3 regions of the Janthinobacterium darwini genome follow, and region 2 is predicted to be linked to each of the others. Evidence: predicted binding sites of a transcription regulator. Region 2 holds the regulator's gene; each other region holds the start of a gene.
The links. Region 2 encodes LexA, which represses DNA repair genes until DNA is damaged. Its sites were predicted from a motif close to ACTGTATNNNNATACAGT; they were not measured.
Positions count from the first base shown of each region.

Region 1: a site for LexA is predicted at 4,030-4,047, ahead of recA (recombinase RecA). Genes of this name have one in related genera too.
Region 3: a site for LexA is predicted at 3,678-3,695, ahead of imuA (translesion DNA synthesis-associated protein ImuA). Genes of this name have one in related genera too.

Region 1 is NZ_JBNYXX010000002.1:385,459-395,828, reverse strand. It holds gene ACQ4WZ_RS17240 (sodium:solute symporter family protein) at 1-1,316, opposite strand, end outside; gene ACQ4WZ_RS17235 (DUF4212 domain-containing protein) at 1,313-1,627, opposite strand; gene ACQ4WZ_RS17230 (sensor histidine kinase) at 1,620-3,158, opposite strand; gene ACQ4WZ_RS17225 (response regulator) at 3,155-3,889, opposite strand; gene recA (recombinase RecA) at 4,138-5,241, shown strand; gene recX (recombination regulator RecX) at 5,445-5,900, shown strand; gene ACQ4WZ_RS17210 (DUF2889 domain-containing protein) at 6,428-6,988, shown strand; gene sucC (ADP-forming succinate--CoA ligase subunit beta) at 7,065-8,234, shown strand; gene sucD (succinate--CoA ligase subunit alpha) at 8,248-9,129, shown strand; gene ACQ4WZ_RS17195 (pilin) at 9,344-9,808, shown strand; gene ACQ4WZ_RS17190 (flagellar brake protein) at 9,830-10,370, opposite strand, start outside.
Region 2 is NZ_JBNYXX010000001.1:567,695-578,064, reverse strand. It holds gene ACQ4WZ_RS02610 (replicative DNA helicase) at 1-118, opposite strand, end outside; gene rplI (50S ribosomal protein L9) at 254-709, opposite strand; gene rpsR (30S ribosomal protein S18) at 737-1,027, opposite strand; gene priB (primosomal replication protein N) at 1,043-1,351, opposite strand; gene rpsF (30S ribosomal protein S6) at 1,372-1,761, opposite strand; gene lexA (transcriptional repressor LexA) at 2,037-2,684, shown strand; gene ACQ4WZ_RS02580 (cystathionine gamma-synthase family protein) at 2,774-4,015, opposite strand; gene purF (amidophosphoribosyltransferase) at 4,085-5,608, opposite strand; gene ACQ4WZ_RS02570 (CvpA family protein) at 5,648-6,136, opposite strand; gene ACQ4WZ_RS02565 (SPOR domain-containing protein) at 6,157-7,161, opposite strand; gene folC (bifunctional tetrahydrofolate synthase/dihydrofolate synthase) at 7,186-8,484, opposite strand; gene accD (acetyl-CoA carboxylase, carboxyltransferase subunit beta) at 8,588-9,460, opposite strand; gene trpA (tryptophan synthase subunit alpha) at 9,659-10,370, opposite strand, start outside.
Region 3 is NZ_JBNYXX010000001.1:435,776-446,145, forward strand. It holds gene ACQ4WZ_RS01995 (MFS transporter) at 1-51, shown strand, start outside; gene ACQ4WZ_RS02000 (GNAT family N-acetyltransferase) at 135-2,168, shown strand; gene ACQ4WZ_RS02005 (putative Na+/H+ antiporter) at 2,233-3,498, opposite strand; gene imuA (translesion DNA synthesis-associated protein ImuA) at 3,716-4,426, shown strand; gene ACQ4WZ_RS02015 (Y-family DNA polymerase) at 4,356-5,843, shown strand; gene ACQ4WZ_RS02020 (S41 family peptidase) at 6,033-7,760, shown strand; gene ACQ4WZ_RS02025 (glutathione S-transferase N-terminal domain-containing protein) at 7,928-8,632, shown strand; gene ACQ4WZ_RS02030 (alpha/beta hydrolase family protein) at 8,713-9,489, shown strand; gene ACQ4WZ_RS02035 (hypothetical protein) at 9,437-10,243, opposite strand; gene ACQ4WZ_RS02040 (hypothetical protein) at 10,328-10,370, opposite strand, start outside.

The DNA.
Region 1 (10,370 bases), on a different contig from region 2:
GAGTAAATATCGTACTTGACCAGTACGGCCAGCGCGGGAATTGTGAGATAGATCAGCAAGATGAAAAACAGGGCCCAGAAGACGGAGACACGTGTTTCGTGCACGGAGGGCGTGGTATAGGATCGCATCAGGATGTGCGGCAGGGCGGCCGTGCCCAGCATCATGCAAAACACGAGGGCCAGGAAATTGTTGCGCTTGATGTCGGACTGCTCGCGGTCGGCGGCGGGAAACGGCTGCGCGTGTGGAATGATCGGTTCGGCGCGTTTCTGGTTCTGCGTCTGCGCCGCCTGCCACAGCACGCGTGCCTCGTCCGGGCTCTTCGGATAGGCAATCAGGTAGCGCTCTGCGTTGCGGATATCGAACAGCGAGGTATTGCGCTGGCGCAAACTATCGAGCTGGCGCTGGGCCGCCAGCCGGCCTTGCTCCCAGGAACCGGGCAAGCCGGCGATACGCTCCTGGTAGCTTTGCGCGCGCTGGCGGAAGATGGCGCGCACTTCGTTTTCTTTCGGGTCCGTTTCCAGCAGGTGTTCGCGCGCGCTCAGTTGCGGCAACACCTTGCCGTAGGCGATCTGCGGCACAGGGTTGTCCGCATGCTTGACCGACAGCCACATGGCGGGAATCAGAAAGGCGACCAGGATGATGATGTACTGCGCCACCTGCGTCCAGGTAATGGCGCGCATGCCGCCAAGAAAAGAGCAGACCAGGATGCTGGCCAGGCCCAGGAAGATGCCGACGGAAAAATCCACGCCCGTAAAGCGCGAGGCGATCAGGCCGACGGCGTAGATTTGCGCCACCACATACGTAAACGACACGATGATGGTGGCGGCCACGGCCACCACGCGCACGCTGGCCCCCCGTTTGTCGGCGCCGCTGCCGTAGCGGGCGGCGAGGAAGTCGGGAATCGTGTACTGGCTGAACTTGCGCAGGTAGGGGGCGATCAAAAGCGCCACCAGGCAATAGCCGCCCGTCCAGCCCATGATGAAGGCCAGGCCGTCGAAGCCGTTCAGGTACAGGCCGCCGGCCAGACTGATGAAGCTGGCGGCCGAAATCCAGTCGGCGGCCGTGGCCATGCCGTTGAACATGGCCGGCACCCTGCGCCCTGCCACATAGTATTCGGTGACGTTCGAGGTGCGGCTGATGACGCCGATGGTGGCGTACAGGGTGATGGTGACGAGCATGAACAGGTAGCCGATCCAGGCGCGCGGCATGCCTTCCTGTTCCAGTACCGACAGGGCCAGCAGGAAGGCGGCGAAACCGGCGGTAAACAGGAGGTAGTATCGGCACAGCCGCGCAAAGAAGCTGCGCTGGCCGCTCATGTTTGCTCCGTTGCATGAAAATCCCGGTCCAGGCGCCGCATGCGCCAGGCATAGAAGGCGATGATGGCCAGGTACACCAGCGAAGCGCCCTGGGCCGCCATATAGAAGGGCAGCGGCCAGCCGAACAGGTTCAGATGCAACAGTTCGCGCGCATAAAACACGGTCAGAAAGCCCGTCAGCAGCCAGATCAGCAGCAGGATGGCCGTCAGGCGCCGCGTCTTGTGCCAGTGCACAGCGAGGCGCGCCTGCAGCTCGGGGCTGGGCGTGCGCGCCGGCCGCAGCGGCGCCGCAGGAAGGCTGGGCTTATCCATACGTGATCTCATCCTCTTCGGGCGCGTCCGGCAACAGCAGGGCAATGCTCAGGCGTAACAAGGTGCCCGGCAGCTTCGGCGACTGCGCGCGCGGATTGTTAAAAATATCGACTTCGGCGCCATGCTGTTGAGCAATCTCGCGCACGATGGCCAGGCCCAGGCCGCTACCGTCGACGTTGCTGCCGAGAATGCGGTAAAAGCGTTCGAACACGTGGGCCCGCTCGGCCTGGGGGATGCCGGGACCCGTATCTTCCACCTCCAGGATGGCCAGTTCCAGGGTGCTGCGCACGCGCACCGTGACGCTGCCGCCGGACGGCGTGTAGCGCAGGGCATTGTCGATCAGATTACTCAGCAGTTCACGCAGCATCATGGCATTGCCGGAAATCATGATCGAATACGCAGGCTGTTCGAAACCCAGGTCGATATGCTGGGCAAACGAAGCTTGCACCCAGTCCTGCACCACGCCGCGTGCCAGTTCGCTCAGCTCGATCGGTTCGAACGCCGTACCCGCCTGCGGCTGGTTTTCCGCGCGCGCCAGTGCCAGCAGCTGGTTCACCAGGCGCGTGGCCGCTTCCGAGCTTTTCGCCAGTTGCAGCAGCGAGCGGTGAATTTCATCGTGGTCGGTCTGGCGCAGGGCCAGCTCGGACTGCATGCGCATGCCGGCCAGCGGCGTTTTCATCTGGTGCGCGGCATCGGCGATGAAGCGTTTCTGCATGTCGATCGACAGAGATAGCCGCGCCAGCATCTCGTTGAGCGAACCGACCAGCGGCGTGATTTCCTCGGGCACCTGGCCCGATTCGATGGGGGAGAGATCGTCGGGTGGCCGGGCGCGTATGCGTTCCTGCAATTGCGCCAGCGGCGACAGGCCGCGCGCCAGGGCAAACCAGACCAGGGCCAGGATCACGGGCAGGATGATGAACTGCGGCAAGATCACGCCCTTGATGATTTCATTGGCCAGCTGGGCCCGCTTTTCCAGCGTCTCGGCCACTTGCACCAGCATGCGGCGCGGTTCGTCGTCGGTGCTGTACGGCATGTCGAGATAGCTGAACGCCACGCGCACGGGCGTGCCATGGATGGTGTCGTTGCGAAACAGCACCATGCCGCTGCGGTATTTATCGGGATCCTGCGGCGGCGGCAAGTCGCGGTCGCCGTCAAGGTATTCGCCGTGCCCGCCCACCACCAGGTAATACAGGGTGTCGACATCGTCGCCGCGCAGGAAGTCGCGGCCCTTGCTGTTGCCGTTCTTGTCCGGCACGCGGCGCAGCATCGCGCCGTCGGCTTGCTTGACCTGCTGCGTCAGCACCGTCACGCTGTCTTCCAGCGCGTGGTCGAACGGTTGATTGGCGATGCCCTTGGCCACCAGATAGGTGATGGCGATGCTCATCGGCCACAGCAGCAGCAAGGGCGCCAGCATCCAGTCGAGGATTTCGCCGAACAGCGAATGTTCGATGGTGTCATCCTGCTCCGTGGTGGGCGGCTCGAACCAGTCGTCGTCGTCCGCCTCGTCCGCAGGCGCCTCGCGCGGCTTCACTTGCTGGCGGGGCCGCTGGCCGGGCCTGCCGCCTCACTCGCTTCGGCGTTCAGGCGCGCCGCTTCCGAGTATTTTTCCAGGCAATAGCCGAGACCGCGCACGGTGGCGATGCGCACGCCGCCCACCTCGATCTTCTTGCGCAGGCGGTGCACATACACTTCGATGGCGTTGTTCGATACCTCTTCGCCCCATTCGCACAGGTGGTCGACCAGTTGCTCTTTCGAAACGAGGCGGCCGGTGCGACCCAGCAGGATTTCCAGCAAGCCCAGTTCGCGCGCCGACAGGTCGAGCATCTGGTCGTTGATGTAGGCGCTGCGCCCCACCTGGTCGTAGCTGAGCGGGCCGTGCTTGATGACGGTGGCGCCGCCGCCAGCGCCGCGGCGCGTCAGGGCGCGCACTCTTGCCTCCAGTTCCGACAGCGCGAACGGCTTGGCCATATAATCATCGGCACCCAGGTCGAGGCCATTGACGCGTTGTTCGATGGAATCGGCGGCCGTCAGGATCAGCACCGGCAGCAGCGAGGCGCGCGCGCGCAGCCGGCGCAGCACTTCCAGGCCAGACATCTTCGGCAGGCCCAAGTCGAGGATCAGCAGGTCGAATTCCTGGGTGGACAGGGCCGTATCGGCCTCCTGGCCGGTCTTGACGTAGTCGATCGCATAACCGGACTGGCGCAGCGAGCGGGTCAGGCCATCGGCCAGCACGCTGTCATCTTCGGCAAGTAAAATACGCATGGTGAACTTCCTATGCTTGCAACATCAGGACATCTGAAGTCTGTATTGTGTTTCATTTTCCGCAAGGTGGATAGTTTTTGTGAAAAACAGGGTTGTATTGATCTGTTTCAAAACAAATCCACGTTCCGCTTGCATTGATCACTGTTTTTTTATACAGTACTGTCTGTATAAAGAATTTAACCCACTGGCGCTATCGCAGGCTGCAGGATTCACGTGAATCTGCAACTGTAGAACGGCTGAAAGAACATATGGACGATAAAAAAGCTGTAGTACCCGCATCGGAAAAAGCCAAGGCGCTCGCCGCCGCACTGGCGCAGATCGAGAAGCAGTTTGGCAAAGGTTCGGTCATGCGCATGGATGCCAGCGCGGTGATCGAAGAAGTGCAAGTCGTGTCGACAGGTTCGCTCGGCCTCGATATCGCGCTGGGCGTTGGCGGCTTGCCGCGCGGCCGCGTGGTGGAAATCTACGGTCCGGAATCGTCAGGTAAAACCACGCTGACCCTGCAAACCATTGCTGAAATGCAAAAACTGGGTGGCACTTGCGCCTTTATCGATGCCGAGCACGCGCTCGACGTCGGTTACGCGCAAAAGCTGGGCGTGAACTTGCATGAATTGCTGATCTCGCAACCGGACACGGGCGAGCAGGCTCTGGAAATCTGCGACGCCCTCGTGCGTTCGGGCAGCGTCGACCTGGTCGTCATCGACTCCGTGGCAGCACTGACGCCACGCGCCGAGATCGAAGGCGACATGGGCGATTCCCTGCCAGGCTTGCAAGCGCGCTTGATGTCGCAAGCCCTGCGTAAATTGACCGGTTCCATCAACCGCACGAATACCCTGGTCATTTTCATCAACCAGATCCGCATGAAGATCGGCGTGATGTTCGGCAGTCCGGAAACGACCACTGGCGGCAACGCGCTGAAATTCTACGCCTCCGTGCGCCTCGATATCCGCCGCACCGGCTCGATCAAGTCGGGCGACGAAGTGATCGGCAACGAAACCAAGGTCAAGGTCGTCAAGAACAAGATCGCGCCACCGTTCAAGGAAGCGCACTTCGACATCCTGTACGGCGCCGGCACCTCGCGCGAAGGCGAAATCCTGGACCTGGGCTCGGATGCCAAGATCGTGGAAAAATCCGGTTCGTGGTACAGCTACAACGGCGAACGCATCGGCCAGGGCAAGGACAACGCCCGTGCCTTCCTGCAAGAGCGTCCGGCGCTGGCCCGCGAAATCGAAAACAAGGTCCGCGCCTCGCTGGGCGTGCGCGAACTGCCACCGCTGGCTGCTGAAAAGCCGGAAAAAGCGGATAAAGCCGCCGACAAGGCTGCCAAGGCTGCGGAAGCCAAGGCAGAGTAGGTCGGATTAGCGCGGCAAAGCCGCGCGTAATCCGACAACACCACAGACGTCAACAATGTTGTCGGATTACGGCCCAAGGGGCCTAATCCGACCTATGCATGGCTTGCCGCAAGGTAGGACCCTGATCGCCGTCCCGCGCTGTTGCGCCGGGCGGCGATTGTGTTTGGGTGCTGTGATCGTGGAATGAAAGACAAGGTGGGTGTATGGCTGCAGTACAACTAAGCCTGAAGGGCAGGGCGCTACGCTTTTTGTCGATGCGTGAACACAGCCGCATGGAATTGCGGCGCAAGCTGCAGCGGCATGCGCAGGAAGGCGACGATGTGGAAGCCTTGCTCGACAGCCTGGAACAGGCCAACTGGCTCTCGCAGGAGCGTTTTTCCGAATCGCTGATCCACCGCCGCTCGGCCCGTTTCGGCAATAGCCGCATCATGGCGGAATTGCAAAGCCATGGCATTGCCGGCGAAGCGCTGCAGGAACTCAAGGCGGGCCTGGCCGAAGGCGAGACCGCCCGCGCCTGCGAAGTGTGGCGTCGCAAATTCGGTGAAGTGGCGCAGGATGCCGAACAGCGCAACAAGCAGGTACGCTTCCTGATGCAGCGCGGCTTTTCGCAGCGCGCCGTGCAGGTGGCCTTGAAGGGGCTGGAGCCCGAGGACGACTAGGCGGCGACTGGCGCGGTTCTGTCTGCTTTCACGCGCGCCTGTGTGTTGCCGGCATACCCGCCCAGGCCGCGCTGTGTTCCTTCTACAACAAGTCCGCACGATGTCCCGTTTGCTCGGGCAGGCGGGCCTTGCTGTTTGCCATTATTTTCTTTGCAAGGATCTTTCTTCGGTCATCGTCCTGTCAGACCGGCGGCAGATTGTTGCGCTGCACGTGGCGAGCGTTACCAGCGCTGTGCGATATCGGTGCGGTGGTGGCAACTGGATGCGGTTCACGCTCCCAGGCGCGCATATCAATCATCACTGAATGTGATAACTACGTAAATTTTCATGTGTTCTCCTTATGCTTTGAAATGTTTTTATCGAAGCAATGAAAAATTATGTTGCGGCGCAACCAGCGCCCAATGTGCTACACTTTTAGGGTTTTTGCGGCGCCGCAGGTGCGGTTGCTGTTCGTAGAAGCTGCGAACAGCGTGCTTTATGCACATGGCTGCTTACTAAATTATGGCCGCGCAAGCGGCATCGGTCTTATGCCCCTGTCAACTCCTGTATCCCGGCGCGCCCTACGGCACTCCCGCGTTATCGACGTCCAAGCGTATGTGCGCGACGACGGCCTGTGGGATATTGACGCCCGAATTACCGATATCAAAAGCTATGACGCGATGCTGGCCTCCGGCCCCCGCCCCGCTGGCACTCCCCTGCATGACCTCCACTTGCGCATTACCGTCGATCACGAACTGACCATCGTCGAGGCCGAAGCTGCCTCCGATGCCGTGCCCTATCCCGGTTTTTGCGATACCATCGGCCCCGCTTACACGGCGCTGATCGGTTTGAATTTATTGAAGAATTTCCGCCGCGACTTGAAACAGCGCCTGGCGGGAATCGCCGGCTGTACCCATTTGACCGAACTGGCGCAAGTCTTGCCGACTGCGACGGTTCAGGCATTTGCCGGCGATGTCTGGTCGACCCGCGACGGTGAGAATGCTGATTTGCCGCATGAAAAGCCGTTTCAACTCGACAAATGCCACGCCCTGCGCACCGATGGCGGGGCGGTTGCACAGTATTACCCGCGCTGGGTAGCCAAAGCGTGACCCCGGCGCTGTTTTTCCTGTTTTTTTTGCACCACTAACCGTATTTTTACAAATCAGTATCAGAAGGGAAGCCAGCATGAAAATCCATGAGTATCAAGCCAAAGAAATCCTCCGGCAGTATGGAGTGACGGTACCACGCGGTATTCCGTGCATGTCCGTCGACGAAGCCGTCAAGGCTGCGGAAACCCTGGGCGGTCCGGTATGGGTCGTCAAGGCGCAGATCCACGCAGGTGGTCGCGGCAAGGGCGGCGGCGTGAAAGTGGCAAAATCGATCGAACAGGTCAAGCAATACGCTGACCAGATCATGGGCATGCAGCTGATCACGCACCAGACCAGCGCCGAAGGCCAAAAAGTCAACCGCCTGCTGGTGGAAGAAGGCGCCGACATCAAACAAGAACTGTACGTTTCGCTGGTCACCGACCGCGTCACCCAGAAAATCGTTCTGATGGCTTCGTCCGAAGGCGGCATGGACATCGAAGAAGTGGCCGAGAGCCACCCTGAGAAGATCCATCACGTCACCATCGATCCAGGCGTAGGCCTGACCGATGCCCAGGCAGACGACATCGCGACCAAAATCGGCGTGCCTGCCGGTTCCATCGCCGACGCCCGCGTCAACCTGCAAGGCTTGTACAAAGCATACTGGGAAACCGACTGCTCGCTGGCCGAAATCAATCCGCTGATCGTCACCGGCAGCGGCAAGGTCATCGCCCTGGACGCCAAGTTCAACTTTGACCCGAACGCCCTGTTCCGTCATCCGGAAATCGTCGCCCTGCGCGATCTGGACGAAGAAGATCCAGCTGAAATCGAAGCGTCGAAATTCGACCTGGCTTACATTTCGCTCGACGGCAACATCGGTTGCCTGGTGAACGGCGCCGGCCTGGCCATGGCCACCATGGACACCATCAAGCTGTTCGGCGGCGAGCCAGCCAACTTCCTGGACGTCGGCGGCGGCGCCACGGCAGAAAAAGTGACCGAAGCGTTCAAGATCATGCTGAAAAACCCAGGCCTGAAAGCCATCCTGGTGAACATTTTCGGCGGCATCATGCGTTGCGACGTGATCGCTGAAGGCGTGATCGCCGCGGTGAAAGCCGTCTCGCTGAACGTACCGCTGGTCGTGCGCATGAAGGGCACCAACGAAGACCTGGGCAAAAAGATGCTGGCCGATTCCGGTCTGCCTATCATCGCAGCCGACACCATGGAAGATGCAGCAAAGAGCGTCGTTGCCGCCGCTGCTGGTCAAGCTTAATTAAGGAATCAACATGTCCATTCTGATCAATAAAGATACCAAAGTCGTAACCCAAGGGATCACCGGCAAGACCGGCCAGTTCCACACCCGCGGTTGCCGCGACTACGCGAACGGCAAAGCTGCCTTCGTGGCAGGCGTGAACCCGAAGAAAGCCGGCGAAGACTTCGAAGGCATTCCAATTTTCGCTAACGTCACCGAAGCGAAAAAAGAAACCGGCGCCAACGTGTCCGTGATCTACGTGCCGCCAGCAGGCGCGGCAGCGGCGATCTGGGAAGCTGTTGAAGCTGAAATGGATCTGGCCATTTGCATCACCGAAGGCATTCCTGTGCGTGACATGATGGCCCTGAAAGACCGCATGGCTAAAGCCAACAGCAAAACCTTGCTGCTGGGCCCTAACTGCCCAGGCTTGATCACGCCAGACGAAATCAAGATCGGCATCATGCCAGGCCACATCCATAAAAAAGGCCGCATCGGCGTGGTATCGCGTTCGGGTACCCTGACCTATGAAGCAGTGGGTCAGCTGACCGCACTGGGCCTGGGCCAATCGTCGGCAGTCGGCATCGGCGGCGACCCTATCAACGGTCTGAAGCACATCGACATCATGAAGATGTTCAATGATGATCCAGATACCGACGCGGTCATCATGATCGGCGAAATCGGCGGTCCGGACGAAGCCAACGCGGCGTATTGGATCAAAGACAACATGAAAAAACCGGTCGTTGGCTTCATCGCTGGCGTGACCGCTCCTCCAGGCAAGCGCATGGGCCACGCCGGCGCGCTGATCTCGGGCGGTGCTGACACGGCACAAGCCAAGCTGGAAATCATGGAAGCTTGCGGCATCACCGTGACCAAAAACCCGTCGGAAATGGCGCGTCTGCTGAAAGCCATGCTGTAATTCCAGCCTGGTTCACGCAGTACAAAAAAGGAGCTTCGGCTCCTTTTTTTTGTCCGCAAGACAGGCCGCTTCCCGGCCTGGGCCGACGGCGCTGGTCCGAACCTGCCCAAAAGTGTCGCTTTTCTTTCCACGTGTACCGCCGCTGCCCGGGCGCGCTGCTGGCATGGCGCTTGCACCGTGCACGGCACGAGCATGTGCACAATGGGAGGAGACGATGCGCGCGCAGAGCGGATTTACCCTGATAGAGCTGATGATCGTGGTGGCTATCGCCGGCATCCTGGCGGCCGTGGCCATTCCCCAGTACGGCGACTATACGATGCGGGCCAAGGTCAGCAACGTGCTGGCGGCCGCTGCGCCCCTGAAGACAGCCGTGGCCCTGTGCGTGCAGGAAAACGGGGGCTTGGCGACCGCTTGCAGCACTCCCACCGAAGCCGTGCCCAGCGCCATCCCCGTGTTTAGCCCGACGCGCGAAGTGTCCGGCGCCAAGGTCGACAAGGGCAATATCGAGCTGACCCTGGCGGGCGATCTGGGTAGCGGCATGGGCGGCCAGACGGTGACCATGGAGTTGCAGCTCGGTAGCAGCAGCCTGAGCTGGTTCAACAGCACCAGCGTGACGAATGCGGCGGCCAGGGAAGCCATCACCCGGAACAATATTCCCAAGGTGGTGGCGACCCAGTGAGCGGCGCCTGCCGCGCCAGTGTCAGACGATTTTTTGCCGGTCCGCGATCAGCGCTTCATAAGTGAGGTTTTGCAGCAGGGTGTAGTGTGTGGGTTCCAGGTCGATGAATTGCACGCCATACGTATAGATTTCGGCGACGTCGGTCGCATGGCCATTCGATGGCTTGCCCACGCTGACGTTCTGGATGCGCGCGCGCGTGTTGACGCGCATCTGATGCTTGTTCGGCTGCACCAGCAGGGTAAAGCTGAGCGCTACACCCTCGTCGTCTGGCGTGAGCATGCTGGGCGCCTCGATCAGTGCCCCTGAGACGCTGAGGTTGACGATGAAGACGGGCACGGGCGCCACGTCGCGGTAACTCAGCTGCGCCGGAATGTCCACTTTCACGCGCATGGCCGTGCGCAGGCTGGTGCCCTGGATGGCGTCGGGAAAGCTCAGGTGCACATAATTGAGGGGGCGACCGAAGATGCGCAGCACGCTGCAGGCAAACGAACACACGGTGACCCCGGAAAACACGCGGATGGTCAGCTTGTCGCCCTCGTTGAGCACGATGGCGGCGCCGTTT
Region 2 (10,370 bases):
CGATGCGGTCATATGCTGCATTGTCGCGCAGCAGACCACCGATAACGGATTGTTCTGCTTCGATCGAATGCGGCGGAATACGGAGGGAATCCAGTTGCGGATCAGAGGGGGCGTTCATGGCGCGAATTATACCCGCTTCGGCGTGCTGGCAAAAATAAAGGGCTGAAATTGAGCGAAAAAAAGGCCACAAAAAAGCCGGGCGAACCCGGCTTTTCATCGTGCGGCAACGCTTGCGGGCCAGGCCCGCAGACGATTACGCGTTCGCGTCTGGAACGACAGCGATAACAACTTCCACGACCACGTCGGTGTGCAGAGCAACCGAAACGTTGTGCTCGCCAACGATCTTCAGCGGGCCGGTAGGCATGCGGATTTGTGCTTTTTCAACAGCAAAACCTTGCTTGGTCAGCGCTTCAGCGATGTCGAAGTTGGTGACGGAACCGAACAGACGGCCATCAACACCAGCTTTTTGAGCAACTTGAACGGTCAGGCCGCTCAGTTTTTCGCCCTGGGCTTGCGATGCGGCCAGTTTGGCGGCAGCAGCTTTTTCCAGTTCGGCGCGCTTGACTTCGAATTCAGCCACAGCGGTTGCCGTGGCACGACGTGCCAGGCGTTGCGGGATCAGGAAGTTACGTGCGTAACCGTCTTTGACTTTGACGACTTCGCCGAGGTTACCGACGTTAACAACTTTTTCTAACAGAATGATTTGCATAGTTCTTCTCCAGGAATATCTGACCGATTAAGCGTGGTGCAGATCGGTGTATGGCAGCAGCGCGAGGAAGCGAGCGCGCTTGATTGCGGTGTCAACTTGGCGCTGGTAGTGCGCTTTGGTACCGGTCAGGCGTGCTGGCATGATCTTGCCGTTTTCTTGGACGAAGTCTTTCAGCGTGTCGACGTCTTTGTAGTCGACTTGCTCAACGTGAGCTGCGGTGAAGCGGCAGAACTTCTTGCGTTTGAACAACGGGTTTTGCTGTTTGCGTTTTTCTTTAAGCTTGAGCTTATTTTTGTCGAACTTTTTACCGAATGCCATGTCAGGCTCCTGTATCTAAAATGCGCTAGTCGGGGTGACTGCACTAAAATCAATGATGTGAAACACCAAACTCTTGCTGTTGCGGCTCTTCCTGGCCAGGAAACCCGTGAACTGATAGACCCCGCCCAAGCTTGCCTGGCTGAACCGGCCTGATATTTCGCCAGCGGCTAGCGCGGCAACATCAAACTCGGTCAAACGGGCAATTCCTGCTTCCATCTGCTGCGAACTGTGCTGCAATACTGCATTCACAATCGGCAACCCTGCCGGGGTGTAGCGCAATATTTCGCGCTCGGCAATGATGGCGGTTACTTGTAGCTGGTTCAGCGCACGATCCTGGTCAAGAATTAAGCTGCTGCTGCGGCTGGAGCGGCTGCTGGTGCTTCGGTGCGGTGGCTTTTGGCCGCGTCTTCGCGTTGTACCGATTTCATCATCGGCGAAGGAGCTGTTTCAGCTTTCTTCATTTTAACGGTCAGGTGACGCAACACGGCATCATTGAATTTGAATGCTGTTTCCAACTCGACCAGGGTCTCGTTGTCGCATTCGATGTTCAGGCAGATGTAGTGTGCTTTAGGCAGCTTTTGGATCGAGTAAGCCATTTGACGGCGGCCCCAATCTTCCACGCGGTGAACCGAACCGCCGCGGGTGGTTACGCTGGCTTTGTAGCGTTCGATCATCGCGGGCACTTGCTCGCTTTGGTCCGGATGGACGATAAAGACTATTTCATAATGACGCATGCAAACTCCTTCAGGTCGGATTGATAATCGCCCACCCCGGCGTCAAGACGGGTGTGGGAAGGTCAGCCGAAGATTATAACCGCCTTTTGCAAACGTTTCAATCATTCCTTCCACAAGCGCCCGAAAAGCCCGTGCGCCACCGTGCTTTCCGCCTGCGGACAAGTATTTCTTGCCAAATTCGCCGAAAAGACGGAAATCCCCTTGCATAGTGGACGATACTGTACAAAAATACAGACTGTTCATATAGACAGCATTTTAGTATGCACCCACCGCTCATGATCAAGCTGACAGCACGACAAGAACAAATCCTGAACCTGATCAAGGACGCGATTGAAAACACGGGCTTTCCCCCAACCCGTGCCGAAATCGCCAATGAACTGGGTTTCAAATCGGCCAATGCGGCCGAAGAACATTTGCAGGCCCTGGCCCGCAAGGGCGCGATCGAGATTTCGCCCGGCACCTCGCGCGGCATCCGCCTGATCGGTGCGGCGGCGAGCGCGGCCGCCGATGCGCTGGCATCGAAAGTGCCGGCAGCCCTGCTGATGTCGCTGCCCCTGATCGGCCGAGTAGCCGCCGGTTCGCCCATCCTGGCGCAGGAAAACCTGGAAGCGAGCTACAACGTCGACCCCGCCCTGTTCTCGGCCAAGCCTGATTTCCTGCTGAAGGTGCGCGGCTGGTCCATGCGCGACGCCGGCATCATGGATGGCGATTTACTGGCCGTCAAAAAGGTCGACAGTGCCAAGAACGGCCAGATCGTCGTGGCCCGTATCGGCGACGAAGTCACCGTCAAGCGCTACAAGAAAACGGGCTCCGTCATCGAACTGCTGCCGGAAAACCCCGATTTCAAGGTGATTACCGTATCGCCGGAAGATGAGTTCGCCCTGGAAGGCCTGGCCGTAGGTCTGATGCGCAGCTGGCATTAAGTTGCGTGCCGGGGTCAGACCTGCCGGGTCTGACCCCAGTTTTTAGTTTGCCTCAACACTGGCACATGGCCTAATCACCGACACCGCTCTCAGCCCTCCAGCGCACCACGGAAGTCTTCCAGCAGATCGGCCTCATCCTCGATCCCGACGGATACGCGGATCAGCGATTCGGCGATGCCCATGCTGGCGCGGCGCTCGGCTCCCATCTCATAGAAGATCGTGTGGGCGACGGGAATGACCAGGGTGCGCGTGTCACCCAGGTTGCTAGCCGGAATCGCCAGATTCAGGCGATTCAGGAAATCGAAGCAATCGATGCCATCTTTTAATTCAAAGCTGAACAGCGAACCATAGCTGCGGAACAAGTCCGTCGCCAGCGCGTGCTGCGGGTGCGAGGACAAGCCTGGGTAATGCACTGCCGCCACTCTCGGGTCCGCTTGCAACATGGTGGCCAGCGCCAGGGCGTTCGAGCAGGTACGGTCCATGCGCAAGGCCATGGTTTCCGCGCCGACGGCGATATGGTGCGCCGCCTCCGGACCCAGCGAGGCACCGAAATCGCGCAAGGCCTTGGCGCGGATTTGCGCGATGCCCCACTGCGCCGGCGCCGCCTTTTTATAATTGTCGAAAATGTTCGGGTACTGCGTCCAGTCGAATACGCCCGTGTCCGTCAAGCTGCCGCCCAGGGCATTGCCGTGGCCGCCAATGGATTTCGTCAGCGCATTGACCACCAGGCCCGCGCCCACCGCTTTCGGGCGGAACAGGTAGGGCGTGGTCATCGTATTATCGACGATGTACAAGATGCCACGCTCCTTGCACAGCGCGCCGATCTTCGCCAGGTCGGCGATCTGCGTGCGCGGATTGGCGATGGTTTCCACGAAAACAATCCGCGTTTGCGGCGTGATGGCGGCGGCCACATTGGCCACGTCCGTGGCATCGACGAAGGACACGGCGATGCCCTGCCCCGTCACCGTTTGCCACAGGCTGTTGGTATTACCAAACAGAAAAGCCGACGACACCACATGGTCGCCCGCGCGCAGCAAGGATTGCACCACGGCGCCAATGGCGCCCATGCCGGTGGCGAAGCACAGCGTCGCCACGCCATCTTCCATCTTGTTGACCTTGTCTTCCAGCGCGGACACCGTCGGGTTCCCCTGGCGGCCGTAGCGAAAGCCCGGCTCCTTGCCCTGGAACACGGACGCCAGCTGGCGTGCATCGCCATAGCCAAACGCGACGGAGGTATGCACAGGCTTGTGCAGCGAGCCGTGCTCGATACCCTTGCGGCGGTCGTTATGCAGGATGGTGGTGGTAAAGCCGTAGTTTTTGTTGTTGCTCATGATCAAGTGGCGCGCAAGGCTGCGAGAAATATCAGATAAAAAAAAGCCCGGCCATAGCCGGGCTCCACATCACCCTTCGGTGGTGGCGAGGTTCAGGTTCAACTGGGAACGTGGCGTATCTTCCGGCGCTGCCGCCTTCGGATGGTGGCGCGCATATTCCAGGCGGTCCAGGTATTCCTGCGACACGTCGCCCGTCACATACACGCCATCGAAGCACGACGCCTCGAAGTTCGTCAGTGCCGGGTTGACGTCGGCAATCGCCTGCTTCAACGCGCCGATATCCTGGTACACCAGGTAGTCGGCCGTGATTTCGCGGCACACTTCTTCCGTCGTGCGGCCATAGGCGATCAACTCGTCGCGCGTCGGCATGTCGATGCCATACACGTTCGGGTAGATCACCGGTGGCGCGGCCGAGGCGAAGATGACCTTCGTCGCGCCCGCTTCGCGCGCCATCTGCACGATTTCCCGGCTGGTGGTGCCACGCACGATGGAGTCGTCGACCAGCAACACCACTTTATCCTTGAATTCGGAAGGAATCGCGTTGAGCTTCTGGCGCACGGATTTCTTGCGCGCCGCCTGGCCCGGCATGATGAAGGTGCGGCCGATGTAGCGGTTCTTGATGAAGCCTTCGCGGTATTCCAGGTTCAGCGCCAAGGCCAGCTGGATGGCGGCCGGACGCGAGGAATCGGGAATCGGCATGACCACGTCGATATGCACGTCAGGCAATTCGGCACGGATCTTTTCAGCCAGGTATTCACCCATTTTCAGGCGCGTGGCGTACACCGAGGCGCCGTCGATGACGGAGTCGGGACGGGCCAGGTAGACGAATTCGAACACGCACGGATTCAGGCTGGCGTTGTCGGCGCACTGGGCGCTGTGCAATTTCTTGTCGGCATCGATGAAGACGGCTTCGCCGGGACCGATGTCGCGCACGAAGCGGAAGCCCATGCCTTCCAGGGCCACGGATTCGGAGGCGATCAGGTATTCGGGGCCTTGCTCCGTTTCATTAATGCCCAGGCACAAAGGACGGATGCCGTGCGGGTCGCGGAAGGCCAGCAAGCCCACGCCAGCAATTTGCGCCACTGCAGCATAGCCGCCCTTGACGCGGCGGTTCAGCACGGTGATAGCCTTGAAGATGGCTTCCGGGTCCAGGTTCAGGCCCGTTGTGGCTTCCTGGATTTCATGCGCCAGCACATTGAGCAGCACTTCCGAATCGGAATCGGTATTGATATGGCGGCGGTCGTTCTTGAACATTTCCTGTTTCAACTGTTCCCAGTTGGTCAGGTTGCCATTGTGCGCCAGGGTGATGCCGAACGGCGCATTCACATAAAACGGTTGTGCTTCCTCTTCGCTCGACGAACCGGCCGTCGGGTAACGGCAATGGCCGATGCCCGTCGTGCCTTGCAGCGAACGCATGTTGCGCGTACGGAAGACGTCACGCACGAGGCCATTGGCTTTGTGCATGGAAAACATACTGCTGTGATTGGTCGCAATCCCTGCCGCGTCCTGACCGCGATGTTGCAAGAGCAACAATGCATCATAGAGCAATTGATTGATAGGTTGATGGGAAACGACGCCGACGATGCCACACATGGTGTGCTCCTAAACTGTGCTACTGATTTTAAAAAAAATTCAAAATTTCACATGCTGCGCGTATGCGGCAGGCAGATAAGGCTTGATGGCACGCGCGCCCTGTTCCGCGAGCGGGCTGAGCAGCGCATTTTTCCAGAATGACTGCTGTGGTATGGAAGTCATGCCACACAAGATGACGGTGGTCAGCACGATCACCAGGCCCCGCGCCACGCCGAACAGGCTGCCCAGGGTACGGTCGGCCAGGCTCAGGCCCGTCACCTTCACCAGTGCGTCGACCGTCATGGACAGCAAGCCCATCAAAATGCGCACGCCGATGAACAGCACCACGAAGGCCAGCAACAGGCGGACGGCTTCACCCGGCACGGCTTCCGGCAGGAATTTCGCCAAGGTGGCGCCATAGGCGTTGGCGATGACGAAAGCCACGATCCAGCTGACCAATGACAGTATTTCCTTGACCAGGCCGCGCATCATGCTGATCAGCACGGACGTCACCAGCACGAACAGCACCAGGTAATCGAAGATCGTCACGACCGTTCAGCCTTGCAACATCACGCCGGCACCAGGCTGCCGCCCAGGCCCAGCTTTTGCAGCTTGGCGCGGGTCTTTTCGGCGTCATCGCGGCTGCCGAACGGCCCCACGCGCACGCGGATACGCTCGCCCGCGGGGCTGGAGACTTTCTGCGTATAAGACTTGATACCCGCTTCGCGCAGCTTGTCCTGCAATTCATCGACCTTGTCCTGCGTCGCCAGCGCCGCCACCTGCACCACGAACTTGCCGCTGCCGGCGTCGTGTGCCTTGTCTTGTGCTTTCTCTTGCGGCTTGTCCAGTGGCTTGCCCTCCAGAATCGCCATAGCGCGCGCCGCATCGTCGGCAGATTGCGCCGGCTTGGCAGGCTTAGCCTCAGGCTTGGCTTCCGCTTTTATCTCATGCTTGGGTTCAGGCTTGGGCTCATGCTTCGGCTCCAGCTTGGCTTCGTGTTTCGGCTCTGGTTTCGGCTCCACCTTGACCGGCTTGGGCTCAGGCTTGGGCTCGGGTTTCGGTTCCACATAGGCCGGCTTGGCAGGCGCAGGCTGGACGGCAGCCAGCACGGGCGCCGGTACTGCTGCCGGTGCCGGTGCCGGCGCAGGCCTGGCCGCAGGCGGCAGAGGAGAGTCGATGATTTCCTCGGACTGGTCCAGGCCATTGTGCGCAGCCGCCTGAGCGGGCACAGCCGGCACGGGCGCAGGTGCAGGCGCAGCGGCCTTTTCTTTCGAGGGAATGTCGATGGCGATATCGTTGAAAGGCGCCTTCGGCTCGGAATCGAGCAGCATCGGCAAGCCCACAGCCACGCCCAGGGCCAGGGCAATGGCCCCGACCAGGCGGCGGCGTGCGCGCTTTTTTTCAGGCAAGACCGGGTCCGGCGCTTCTTTGCCGCCACGGCGCGATCCACCGCCACCAGAGGTGTTGGCGGCGCGCTTGCGGGTCGGCGACTGTGCTTCGCCAGGGACATAAAAGCCGCTGTCTTCGCCAGAGGATTCTTGCTTGTTTTTAAACAGTTTCGAGAACAAGCCCATGCGTGATTTTCAGTCGAGTGCGTTTCAGTGAAGTGAGGATTTTCTGGCCTTCATCACGCCGGCGACGGTGAGGAAAGAACCAAAGACCACAATTCTATCATTCTCACCGGCCCGGCTCATCGCATTTGCAAAAGCTTGTGCCGGATCATCGAAAATAGACACAGTATGGTCGTTGCTGTCGGGCTTATCTTCCAGCATGATCTGCACCTTGGCGGCCAGCTCGGATGCCGTCGCCGCGCGCGGCGACGGCAGGCTCGTCAGGCACCAGTGGTCGACGTGTTCGCTCATCGCGGCCAGCACGCCATCGATATCCTTGTCCTGCATGGAGCCGAACACGGCATAGGTGTACGGGTGGAAACCCATATTGCCCAGGTTCTGGTTCAGCGCCGAAGCTGCGTGCGGGTTATGCGCGACATCAAGGATGACGCTGGGGCGGCCAGGCAAGACCTGGAAGCGGCCCGGCAGTTCCACCGTCACCAGGCCCGTACGTACTTCCTGCGCGCCAACGGGCAGTTTCAGCTTCAGCACTTCCAGCGCGGCCAGCACGGCCGTCGCGTTCAGGATCTGGTTGGCGCCACGCAAGCTTGGATACGCGAGCGAATTGCGGCGCTGCTCGCGCCCGCCGTAGTTCCACTGCTGCTTGTCGCCCGAATAGTTGAAATCGCGGCCCATCAGCCACAGGTCCGCGCCGATGGCCTCGGCATGGTCGATCAGGGATTGCGGCGGCACGGGGTCGCTGCAGATGGCCGCCTTGCCCGGACGGAAAATACCGGCCTTTTCAAAGCCGATCGCTTCGCGCGTATCGCCCAGGTAATCCGTGTGGTCGATGTCGACGCTGGTGACGATGGCCACATCGGCGTCGATCACGTTGACGGCATCGAGGCGCCCGCCCAGGCCCACTTCCAGGATGGCCACGTCCAGCTTGGCCTGCGACAGCAAATGCAGGATGGCCAGGGTGGTGAATTCGAAATACGTCAGCGGCGTATCGCCGCGCACGGCCTCGACGGCATTGAAGCTGGCGACGATCTGTTCGTCGCTGGCCATCTCGCCCAGCACGCGCGCGCGCTCATTGAAGTCGAGGAAATGCGGCTTGATGTACAGCCCCACTTTGTAGCCAGCACGCAACAGTACGGATTCCAGCATAGCGCAGGTGGAACCCTTGCCATTCGTGCCCGCCACCATGATCACGGGGCAAGTAAAAGCCAGTTGCATGCGCGCCTTGACGGCTTGTACGCGGTCCAGGCCCATGTTGATCTGGGTTTCCGAATGGCGGGTTTCCAGCATGGCGAGCCAGTCCGGCAATGTGGTGAGGAGCTTGAGCATGGGAGACTTCTTGATGAGGAGACAGTGCGCGAGGCGCGGAGATGGTGTGACATGGCAACCAGGCGGGTCCGCAGGACACCGCCCGGCCTGTTACTCTGGCGGATTACGCCAAGACTTCGACGGCCTGGTTTTGCAGCAAGGCCAGCAAGCGGGCGATTTCTTCGCGCATCTTGCGGCGGTCGACGATCATGTCGACGGCGCCCTTGGTGACGAGGAACTCGGCGCGCTGGAAGCCTTCCGGCAATTTTTCGCGCACGGTGTTTTCAATCACGCGCGGGCCGGCAAAGCCGATCAGCGCTTTCGGTTCAGCAATCACCACGTCGCCCATGAAGGCGAACGAGGCGGACACGCCGCCCATGGTCGGGTCGGTCAGCACGCTGATGAATGGCAATTTCTTTTCCGACAACTTGGTCAGCATGGCCGTGGTTTTCGCCATCTGCATGAGCGACAGCAAACCTTCCTGCATGCGCGCGCCACCGGTGGCGGTGATGCAAATGAACGGCACCTTCTGTTCCAGCGCGATTTGTGCGCCGCGCACGAAGCGCTCGCCCACGACGGAACCCATGGAGCCGCCCATGAATTCGAATTCGAAGCACGCCACGACCACTGGCAGGCTCATGATGGCGCCGCCCATGACGACCATCGCATCCGTCTCGCCCGTCGCTTCCATGGCGGATTTCAGGCGGTCCGGGTATTTCTTGCTGTCCTTGAACTTCAGTGTATCGACAGGCAGGATTTCCTGGCCGATTTCATAGCGGCCGCCCGCGTCGAGCAGGCTGTCGAGGCGTTCACGCGCGCGGATGCGCATGTGATGATCGCATTTCGGGCACACGTGCAAATTCGATTCCAGGTCCGTGCGGTACAGCACGGCTTCGCACGATGGGCACTTGACCCACAGGCCTTCCGGCATGGTCTTGCGCGCGGCAGCATCAGAACGCTGTATGCGCGGTGGCAGCAGTTTTTCCAACCAACTCATATTTTCTCCTTGGGCCCTTGTAGGGGTAGCGTCGGTGGACGCCCCCGGCAGACGGTAAACGGCGACACCCCCGTAGGGCGCCACCAAAAATTTTATCTATTGCACAATAACAGGAAAATCAGTGGCCGAAGTGTAGCCGTTTATCGCCGGGCTGTCGAACTTTGCCGTCAACGTATCTTGCGTAAACGGCAAGCTTGCTCAGGCGTCCAGTGCGGCGCGGATGCCTGCCGTAAAGCTGCGCACGGCATCGACGGCGCCACCTGGCGGGGCGTTTTCAATCTCCTGGATGATGCGGCTGCCGATCACGACGGCATCGGCCACCTTGGCAACGGCCTTGGCCGTGGCACCATCGCGGATGCCGAAGCCCACGCCGATGGGTAATTTTACATGCTGGCGGATGGCCGCAAGGCGTTCCGCCACCTGTTCCGTATCAATGTTGCCAGCTCCCGTGACGCCCTTGAGCGACACATAATAGCTGAAGCCGCCGCCAACCTTGGCCACTTGCGCGATGCGCTCTTCGGTCGAGGTGGGCGCCAGCAGGAAAATCAGGTCGAGGCCCGCTGCACGCATGGCGGCCGCGAATTGCTCGCACTCCTCAGGGGGATAGTCGACGACGATGGCGCCATCGGCGCCGGCCGCTTGCGCTGCATCAATAAACGCGGCGCTGCCGATGCGTTCGATGGGGTTGGCGTAGCCCATCAGTACCACGGGCGTCGCCTGGTTCGTTTCACGGAACTGGCGCACATAAGCGAACACATCGTGGATGCCGACATTGAATTTCAAGGCCCGCTCGCAGGCGCGCTGAATGACGGGACCTTCGGCCATGGGGTCGGAAAACGGCACGCCCAGTTCCAGTATGTCGGCGCCGCCCTCGACAAGCGCATGCATCAGGGGCACGGTGGCGTCAGGA
Region 3 (10,370 bases), 130 kb from region 2:
CGCGGCATGGCGGTGCGCCGGGAAAGCGAGGTGCGGCTGGCCCGGCACTGATGGCGCAACGATGCGCATGTTCCCGACCTTGAGTTACCTCCTGCGACGTTTATTGACACCCTCCAGCGGAAAATGGTGCGCCCATGAAAATAGATGACCTGGCCTCAAAACACGATCAAGCAAAGATTTTCAACCTGGAATACGAGTTTCGCATTCACCGGCTGAAACTTGATTACATCACTCTGGCCGATATTCGGCCGGCCGGAAGCGACCTGGAGCAACTGGCCGCGGAGCACCAGGCAGGCATCGCCGCCCTGCGCAGCTTTGTCGCCGGCAATTTTACGTATTTCAATGCGGCAAGCTGTTCCTCGCTGAGCTGTATCCCCACGCGCGCACTGGGCGACGACGAGCGCTACCTGCACCGCATCTGGATGGGCGGACCCTTGCCGGCCGTCGCCTGTGAAGCGATCCAGCAGTGGGGCGCGGCGCTGGAAGAGGTGCGGCACAACGGCGGTGCGCCATATGTCTCCATCCTGTGGGCCTGGGATGCGCAACAATTGCGCCATGACGAGCGCTTCAGCCCCACGGGTGGCGCAGGGCGCTACACGATAGGCCGCTACGCCATCGGTGGCACGACCCTGCATATCAACTCGCTGCGTGCGCTGGCGCTGGACTTTGCTCCTGCCCGCTTCGATATCCTCGATACCCTGCATGCGCAGCGCTACTTCGCCACCTTGTCCGATTATTTCCGCATCCTCATCATGTGCGAATACGGCGGCATGTATATGGATGTCGATACGATCCCGCATAAGCCGGCGACGATTTTCCTGATGAAGCCGGAAGTGCCCGATTATTTCCAGCGCAAGGAGGGCGAGGACGAAGCGCGCCAGCATGTCAGCTGGATGAATCTGTTTCTCGATGAAACGGGCATGCTGATCGCCAAGAAGAACGATGCCGCGCTGCGTGTGATCCAGCGCAATGTGAACCTTGCTTATGCGGGCATCGATGGGGAAATCCCCCGTTCTTGCCCGCAATTCGAGGCGCAGCTGTTTGGCCAGTTCTATGCCGAATGGAAGAAGAACCTGGGTGTGACCCTGCTCAGCCATGCCGAGTTTTACCAGCGCTATTGCGTGCTGTATGACGGCGCGCGGGAAGCGGTGACGGGCGGCATCCGAGGCATGCGGCTGCTGGACGATATCATTACCGACATGCACATTCCCTTGAGCGACGAGGAACATCGCGCGTATGCGCGCTGCGTGGCGCGGCTAGCCGAAATCGACTGGCAACTCGACGATCCTTTGCGCCTGGTCAATATCGTCGATGTGTTCGATATCGAGGAAGTGCCGCGCATGGCGTATGCGGCCCAGTTGCGGGCGGACATCGAGCATTTTCACTATTACTCGGTGCTGTCGGAGGACCCGCAACTGGACCGCGTGAATGCGGTTTTTTGCCGCTACCTGCTGGCCCACCGTTCGCAGCATATTTCCGCCGGCAATTTCTGGCGCCCCACCGTGGGCCGCCACGGCAGCCGCATGCCGGCCATCGGCGATGCGGCCCCGTCCGGCGACGAGGCGCAGGCGGGCTTGCTGTCGCATGCGCCGCTCAGGCTGGTGCCAGGTGAGCTGCTGGGCGACGAGGCGAAGAACCGCATGGCGAAACTGCTGTTTGCCACCAGTTACCTTGAATACTGTTCGTTTGGAAACAAGCTCAATCTGCAGTTCGTCGAATTGCAGCGGCAGCAGAACATCGACCCTTACCTGACGCATATCCACGGCCTGCATGACGAGGACGACCGTTTCATCGGCTTTTTCACGGCCGCCACGATGGCAGAGTTCCAGGCTTGCGGCGCCGTCTCGTATTACCGCGATGACATGAAGGCGCTCGACGATGCCTATGACGCATTCGTGCTCGCGCATGCGCGCGCCGACGACTGTTTCGTCAGTAGTCTGGCCATCGACGAGAAATACCGGGGGCAGGGCCTGTTTCGGCAGATGTTCCATGAAATCCGCGACCTGGCCAGCCGCAAGGGCTGTGCGCGCATCACCCTGACGGTGTGGGAAAAGAGCGACGCCTTGCAAGTGTATCTGCACAAGGGTTTTCGCAGCGTGGGCACGTTCGACTATGCCTACAGCCTGTTCTATGACCGCCTGCACTTCCTGGTGTACGAAGGCAACTGAGGAGGGAAATTGAGGAGGGAAACCGAGAGGAGCTGGGGCGGCCGGCAGCCGCCCCAGTGCATGCTTACAGGGCCAGGAAGGCCAGGGCGGCCACGGCCGTCGGCAGCAGGGCACCGGCCAGCAGGCCGACGGCGCCGATCGACTCATCCTTGAAGCCGCGGCGCAGCAGGGCCACGCCGGCCGGATTCGGCGCGTTGGCGATGACGGTCAGGCCGCCACCGGCCACGGCGCCGGCCACCAGCATGTATTTCGCTTCGTCCGTCATGCCGACGATCAGCGAACCGAGGTAAGTGAGGGCCGCATTGTCGGTAATGGCCGTCAAGCCCAGGGCGCCGAAGAACAGGGCCAGCGGCTTCAGGCTGGAGACGATGGGCTGCAGCCACCATTGCTGCATGCCGCCCAGTACCACCAGGCCGCCGAGGAAGAAGCCGACCAGCAAACCTTCTTTCAGGATCAGCGGGCTTTGATAGCGCTCATACGCCTGCACGAAGCCAAGGAAGAACAGGAACAGGCCGAAGAACAGCACGGGATGGTGCGCCAGGGCTACCACGCCGGCCAGCACGGCCAGGTGCACCAGGCTGACGGTCAGCGGCACTTTCGGCGCTTCCACGTCACCCGCTTTCGGCTTGATGTCGGACGTGTTGCTGTGCAGATATTTGCGCAGCAGGATGCTCACGCCCGTGGCATTGATCAGCACGGCGATGGCCGCTTTCCAGCCGAAATGGCTGGCCATGAAGGCGCTGTCCCAGTTCCACGTAGTGGCCACCATCAGCACGGGCGGTGCCGCGTATGAAGTCAGGGTGCCGCCGATGGACACGTTGACGAACAGCACGCCCAGCGCGCCGTATTTCAGCCATTCGGGTATGCCCGGACGGAAGATTTGTGGCGCCAGCATCAGCGCAGCCAGGGTCATGGCGGCCGGTTCCGTGATCATCGAGCCCGTCAGGGGCACGAGCGCCAGTCCCAGCCAGACGAGGGCCAGTTCCGTACGCAGCGGCATGACGCGCGCCACGCTTTTCAACAGGCGCTGCACGGCGTCGAGCACGGGGCGCGAGGCGGCTACCACCATGACGACAAAGACGAACAGCGGTTCCGTGTACTGGCGCGATTCGGCATACTCGATGGCCGCCTCGCCGCCCGAGACAAAGGCCATGATGATGATCAAAATGAAGGCCCAGAAGCCGAACACGACTTCCACTTCGCCCAGCAAGTGCAGCATGCCTGCATGACGGGGGTGGCGCTGCGCCAGGGTTTCAAACGATTTGGCGGCGAAGGTGTGGATGAGAGCAAGGCCGAAGACGATGGCGCTGATGATTTGGATGGTGGTCAAATGCGTTTCCTTATGGACGGAGGGAGCCGACTGGTACTTTGCCAGGCGGTAAGGAGAGTGCTTATGGTACAGCAATCGATGCCGGAAACGGGGTTTTTCGGACATGGCGGAGCGGCCCGGGCAGCGGCGATGCACAGAGAATAAGCAGATAAGCCTTGCCAAAAGGAGGGTCGGATAGTACTGTATATGCATACAGTATTCATCTTCATATCTAATTATGCAACATTCCGAATTGATGGCCTCGCCGGAAGCCTTGCACCCTTCTTTATGGCGTGCATCGCAGCTGGGCCAGGGCGCCACGCGCTGCCTGGAGACGGGCTTTGCCGCCCTGTCCGCGCAGCTGCCAGGCGGCGGTTGGCCCAGCGGCAGCCTCATCGATCTGCTGGTGCAGCAGCCGGGCAGCGGCGAATTGCGCCTGCTGGCGCCCGCGCTGGCGCAGCTGCCGGGCTTGCCCATTGTGCTGCTGCAGCCGCCCCATCCGCCGCAGGCGCTGGCCCTGGCCGCGCAGGGACTGGTGTCGTCGCAGCTGCTGTGGCTAAAGAGCGCCAGCAGCAAGGATGCCTTGTGGGCGGCGGAAAACATCTTGCGCAGCGGCAGTTGCGGCGCCTTGCTGTTCTGGCAGTCGCACGTGCGCGCCGACAGCCTGCGCCGCTTGCACCTGGCCGCGCAAGGCGGTAACACCCTGTTCTGCATGCTGCGCCCCTTGCACGGCGCGCAGGATGCGTCGCCGGCGCCGCTGCGCCTGTCCGTGCGCCCGGCCGCCGGCGGCATCGAGATCGGCTTCATCAAGCGCCGGGGACCGCAGCGCGACGCGCCCCTGTTCCTGCCCCTGCAACCTCCTTCTTTACTGCTGCGTCATGCGACTCTGGATCGGCCTGTGCCTGCCCCTGCTTCCGCTCGAAGTGTTTTGCCCGCGCTGGTCGGCTGACCGCCTGAGCGTGGTGCTAGAGCAGGAGCAAGTGATGGTCCTGTCGCCGCTGGCGCAGGCGGCTGGCATCCGGCCGGGCATGCGCCGCGCGGGCGCGCTGATGCTGGCGCCGCAGGCACGCCTGCATGAACGCTCGCACGAACTGGAAGCGCAAGCCTTGCAAGCGGTGGCGCTGGCGCTGCTGCAATACTCGCCGCTGGTGGCGCAGGGCGAAGAAGCCACCCTGCTGGTCGACGCGGGCGCCAGCCTGCGCCTGTTTGGCGGTGTGCGCGCCCTGTGCCGGCAAATCGCGGCCAGCTTGCGCGCGCTCGGCTACACGGCCCAGCTGTCGTGTGCCCCCACGGCGCGGGGCGCCTGGCTGCTGGCGCGCGCCGGTACGCGCCGGGGCCGGACATTAAGCATGGCCAGTCTCGTGCGCCGCCTCGACCGCCTGCCGTGCGCCCTGCTGCCGCCCGCGCGCCCCTACCTGGACTGGCTGGAGGGCATCGGCTGCCGTAACCTGGGGCAGCTGCGCCACTTGCCGCGGCCCGGCTTGCAGCGCCGCTGCGGCAGGGCCTTGCTGGACATGCTCGACGACGCGCATGGCCACAGCACGGAACTGTACCTGTGGATCGAAGCGCCGCCCACGTTCCGCGCCAGCCTGGAATTGTTCGACCGCGTGGAGCACGCGGACGCGCTGCTGTTCGGCGCGCGCCGCCTGCTGCAGCAGATGACGGGCTGGCTGTGCGCGCGGCAATTTGCTGTCGAGCGCATACAACTGCTGCTGGCGCACGAGCGGGGCAGGGTGGCGCGCCCGCCCACTGTCATCGAGCTGGCTTTGGGTGTCGCCGTCTGGCGTGACGAACACTTGTTGCGTTTGCTCAAGGAGCGCCTGGCGCAGCTGGTGCTGGAGGCGCCCGTGATCGGTCTCACCCTGGAAGCGCTGCAGGTGCAGCCCATGGCGCCGCCCAGCGAGAGCCTGTTTCCCGAGCCGGGCGGCACGCCGCAGGAGCGCCAGCGCCTGATGGAATTGCTGGTGGCGCGCCTGGGCGCCGAGAATGTCTTGCAGGCAGTGCCGCGCGCCGATTACCGCCCCGAAGCGGCGAACCAGTGGCTGCCGCTGCCTGCCAAGCCCGGTGCTAAAAGCGCGCTGCCCGACTTGCCGCCCGGCTTGCCCGGCATGCCCCGTCCCGGCTGGCTGCTGGCCCAGCCCATTGCCCTCTTGATGCGCGAACACCGGCCCTTCTATGGCTCGCCCCTGAAAATGGTGTCCGTCGCCGAGCGCATCGAGGCGGGCTGGTGGGGCCAGTCGCAGGCGCGCGATTATTTCATCGCCGAAGGCCTCGACCACGCCCATTACTGGGTCTACCGCGAACGCATCGCCGGCAGCGGTGAAGAGGCCGCGCCGCGCTGGTTTTTGCATGGCTTGTTTGGCTGAGTGGGGCAGCCGTTCCTGCGCGCCATGCTTGCCTGTTTTGCGCTCGGCGTCCCGTGACAAACGGAGATAATTGACATGACCTGCTCCTGTAAGATGCTTCTCCTGTTTATGGCCAGACCGCCTGCCTGCATCTTGTGTGATGGATGCAGGATGTCTGGCCAGGGCGCGGTACGATATCTTTGGGGAAATATGAAACTGCTATTGCTGCTGGTATTGGGACTCATGTTGTGTCGGAATCCGGCGCATGCCGCTCATCAGCCGCCTCCGCATACTGCCATGGCAAGCTACGAGCACGTACAGTTTCTGCGGAAAGCCGCTTTCAACATCATTGTCAATGCCAGGGATGACCAGGCGGCGCTGAAAAAATATGCGCAGGCGCTGGAAACCATCCTCGTGTATCTTGACAGGCCGGAGATCCGTGATCTGGCGGCTGGTGATATTTATCTGAAATTTTGCGGATTTAATCTGAGGCTGGACCTGGCCGAAACGTATGGCAAACTGAAGCAGCAAGACAAGGCGGTCAAGACCTTGCAGGAAATCAACGACATAAGCTGGACGCCGATACTGCTGAAAGTGATGAAAGACAGGCCCGGCCTGGCAAAGATGGCAGATGATCCACGCGTGCAAAAGATACTGTCCGTTGCCGCTATCCCCAGGCAGCTATGGCCATCCGAGGCGGCGTATCCCTACGCCGCCACCTTGAGCGTCGAGGAGCGGGTGGCGGGGCTTTCGCAATTTTGGCACCAGGTCAGGGAAAGTTTCGTCTATTTCGACAACGTGCCGGAGCTCGACTGGAATAAGGTCTACCTGGAATACCTGGGCAAGGTGATCGCAGCCGGAACGACGGAAGAATATTACCGAGTGCTGTCGCAACTGGCGCCCTTGCTCCGGGATGGCCACACGAATATTTATGCGCCGCCAGAACTCAGCAAGAAATTGTATGCCCGGCCACCGTTGCGCACGGCCATGCTGGACAACAAAGTAATCATAGAGGCAATTTCTAGTCCTGCGCTGAAGGCCAGGCTTGCAGTTGGCGATGAAGTGCTCAGCATCGATGGCATACCGGTTCAGGACTATGCGAAACAATACATTTTGCCCTTGGTAAGCAGTTCAACGGAGCAGGATCGTCAATTGCGCACGTATGGTTATCAGCTCCTGGCGGGCGATGCGGACAGGCCGATCACGCTTGGCTTGCGCAATATGTCCGGGCTGGAGCGTAGTGAAGTCATCGCCAGGTCGGGGCATGCCGATATTGAAAAAAAAGAAGCATTTATATTCAAGATGTTGCCCGGGCGAATAGCCTATCTCTCCCTCGACCATTTCGAGAGTGATGAAGGCGTCAGAAAATTGGAAAAGGTTTTCCCTGACATCCTGCAGGCCAAGGCGCTCGTCCTCGATATCCGGAAAAATGGTGGAGGTTCTACACAGTTTGGTGCAGATATTCTCAGTTATCTGACCCGGCAGCCGATCCCGTTTTCGAAGAGTTACGTTCGGAGTGACAATGGTTATTCCCGGAGTGACGGTGCAGATATCGTATGGAAAGTCATCGGAGGAAAGGGCAGTGAAGCGCATTATTCGCGGAAGCGTGTTTTTGACGGTCCGGTGGCTGTGCTGACAGGCGCAGCAACGTTTTCGGCGGCGGAAGATTTTCTTGTTTCCTTCGATACATTGCAGAGAGGATTAAAGATAGGCGAGGCGACCGGAGGCAGTACGGGCCAGCCCATCTTGGTGTATTTGCCGGGCGGCGGCCATGGGCGGATTTGCGCGAAGCGCGATACCTATCCCGATGGGCGGGAATTCGTGGGTATCGGTATTTTTCCCGATGTCGAGGTGCGTGCCACCAGAGAAAGTCTGGCCGCAGGCGAGGATGTTGTGCTGAACAAGGCGGTGAGCCTGCTGAACCAGCGCAAGCAGTGATGCCAATCGTGGCGATTTCCGGGCCGCCCAGTGGCGCTATCCACGCTTACACGCAGTTAGCCCATGGTCTTGCTGGTGGCAGGACGTGCTGGCCAAGCAACGCACATTGCCATGCTTGGCTATACTTGCTTTCTTGCGCCGTGTCGCACACCTCAATTAGGATTTCCATGTCCCAACTCTCCGACTTTCCCATCACCCAGAAATGGCCTGCCCGGTATCCCGAGCGCCTGCAACTGTATTCTCTGCCCACGCCGAACGGCATCAAGGTTTCCATCCTGCTGGAAGAACTGGGCCTGGCTTACGAGCCGCACCTGGTCAGCTTCGAGCAGAACGACCAGATGTCGCCCGCATTCCTGTCCCTCAATCCGAACAACAAGATTCCCGCCATCATCGACCCGCACGGTCCCGCTGGCAAGCCGCTGGCCCTGTTCGAATCGGGCGCCATCCTGTTGTACCTGGCCGAAAAGACGGGCAAGTTCCTGCCGCAGGACGCGGGCTTGCGCTACGAAACGATACAATGGCTGATGTTCCAGATGGGCGGTATCGGCCCCATGTTTGGCCAGGTGGGCTTTTTCCACAAGTTCGCCGGCAAGGACTATGAAGACAAACGTCCGCTGGAGCGCTATCTCGGCGAGGCCAGGCGGCTATTGGGCGTACTCGAGCAGCGCCTGCAGGGCCGCGACTGGATCATGGGCGGGCAGTACACGATTGCCGACATCGCCATCTTCCCGTGGGTGCGCTGCCTCGTGGGTTTCTATGGCGCTGGCGACCTCGTCGGCTTCGACAACTTTCCGAATGTGCAGCGCGCGCTGCAAGCGTTCCTGGCCCGGCCTGGCGTCATCAAGGGCCTGGACATACCGAAGCGCGATTAAGGTTGGCCAACTGCGGCGGCGGCCGGGCGGCGCTACAATGCGCCATCGGCCGCGCTGCGCGGCAGCTTTGATCTGAGACAATGAAATCCACCCGGCAAGATTTTCCCGGCGCGCATGGCCATGTGCTGGCGGCGCGCCTCGACGCGCCCGACGGCGCCATCCGCGCCTATGCGCTGTTCGCCCATTGCTTTACCTGCGGCAAGGATGTGCTGGCCGCGCGGCGTATTGCGCAAGGCTTGACGGAACACGGCATCGCCGTGCTGCGCTTCGATTTTACGGGGCTGGGCGCCAGCGAGGGCGAGTTTGCCGCCACCAATTTCTCGTCGAACGTGGACGACCTGCTTGCCGCCGCCGACTTTTTGCGGGCCAGACATGCTGCGCCGCAATTGCTGATCGGCCACAGCCTCGGTGGCGCCGCCGTGCTGGCCGCTGCCGCGCAAGTGCCGGAAGCCACGGCCGTGGTGACCTTGGCCGCCCCCAGCACGCCCGCCTACGTGACGCGCATGTTCAGCGACCATCTGGAGCAAATCGCCGCCGAGGGCGAGGCGCTGGTGCAGCTGGAAGGGCGGCCATTCCGCATCCGCCAGCAATTCGTCGACGACGCTGGCAGCCACAGCCTGAAGGCTGACATCGCCGGCCTGCGCCGCGCCTTGCTGGTGATGCACGCGCCGAATGACACGACGGTGAGCCTGTCGAACGCGATGGATATTTTTACGGCAGCGAAGCACCCGAAAAGTTTCGTTTCGCTCGACGATGCCGACCATCTGTTGACGGGGCGCGATGATGCGGCCTATGTCGCCAACGTCATCGCCGCGTGGAGCGCGCGCTACCTGCAGGCGCGGCCAGTTTTTTCCTGACTAGCAGAAATACGCTGGCGCCCAGCGGCAGGGAGACGATGAATGTCCAGGGCTGGTAGGCGCTGGTGCCTGCGGCAACGCCAAACAGCTGGATGGCGATGGGTAGAAACAGGTACTTTCCCGTCGCCCAGTTGAGCGATAGCTGGCCGAAACCGATGCTGATGAACAGCAACCAGGGCCATTTCCTGACGGTCAGCTTGCTGCGCAGGCATAACACCAGGGTAGACAGGATCAGCAAGGGGGAGAGGATGGCAGCGCCGAGCACCACGTAGTGGAGCAGCGATTTGCCGCCTAGCGTGAAGGTCGCCAGCTGTTCCAGCGATGCGCTCTGCGGCGCCACGCTCAAGCCCATGATGGTGGCGTCAGTGCCATATTTTCTCAGCACGACGGTGCTGACGATCCATTTTTCAGGATAGGCATATTCGAAGCTGACACTCAGCAGTTGAGGCGCATCGCGCTGCTCGATGCGCTGGTAGCCCACCACCTTGACGTACCGGGGCTCGCCTGCGGGGAAGGCGGCACTCAAGGCGGGCAGCGCCTGGCGGATCTGATCGCCGTTATTGCCCGGCTCGGTAGCCATGCGCACATAGTCCAGCTGTTTTTCACGCAGCAAGTCGCTGTAATGCCGCGCCAGTTGCTGGTCTTGCAGCGGCACCTTCTGTTCAAAGTCCTTGATCAGGTCGGATTGCTGGCATCCGGCCAGCATACAAAACAGGGCGGGCACGGCGCAGGTGCGCAGAAAGAGCAGGAACATGGACGGAAAAAGCAAGGGGACGATGAAAAACGCCGCCCCTGCTGGGGCAGGCGCGGCGCATGATGGTGTTCAGGTGGCGAAGGCTCAGTCCTCGTCAAACTCTGCCGATAAATCCTTCCAGCCCTTG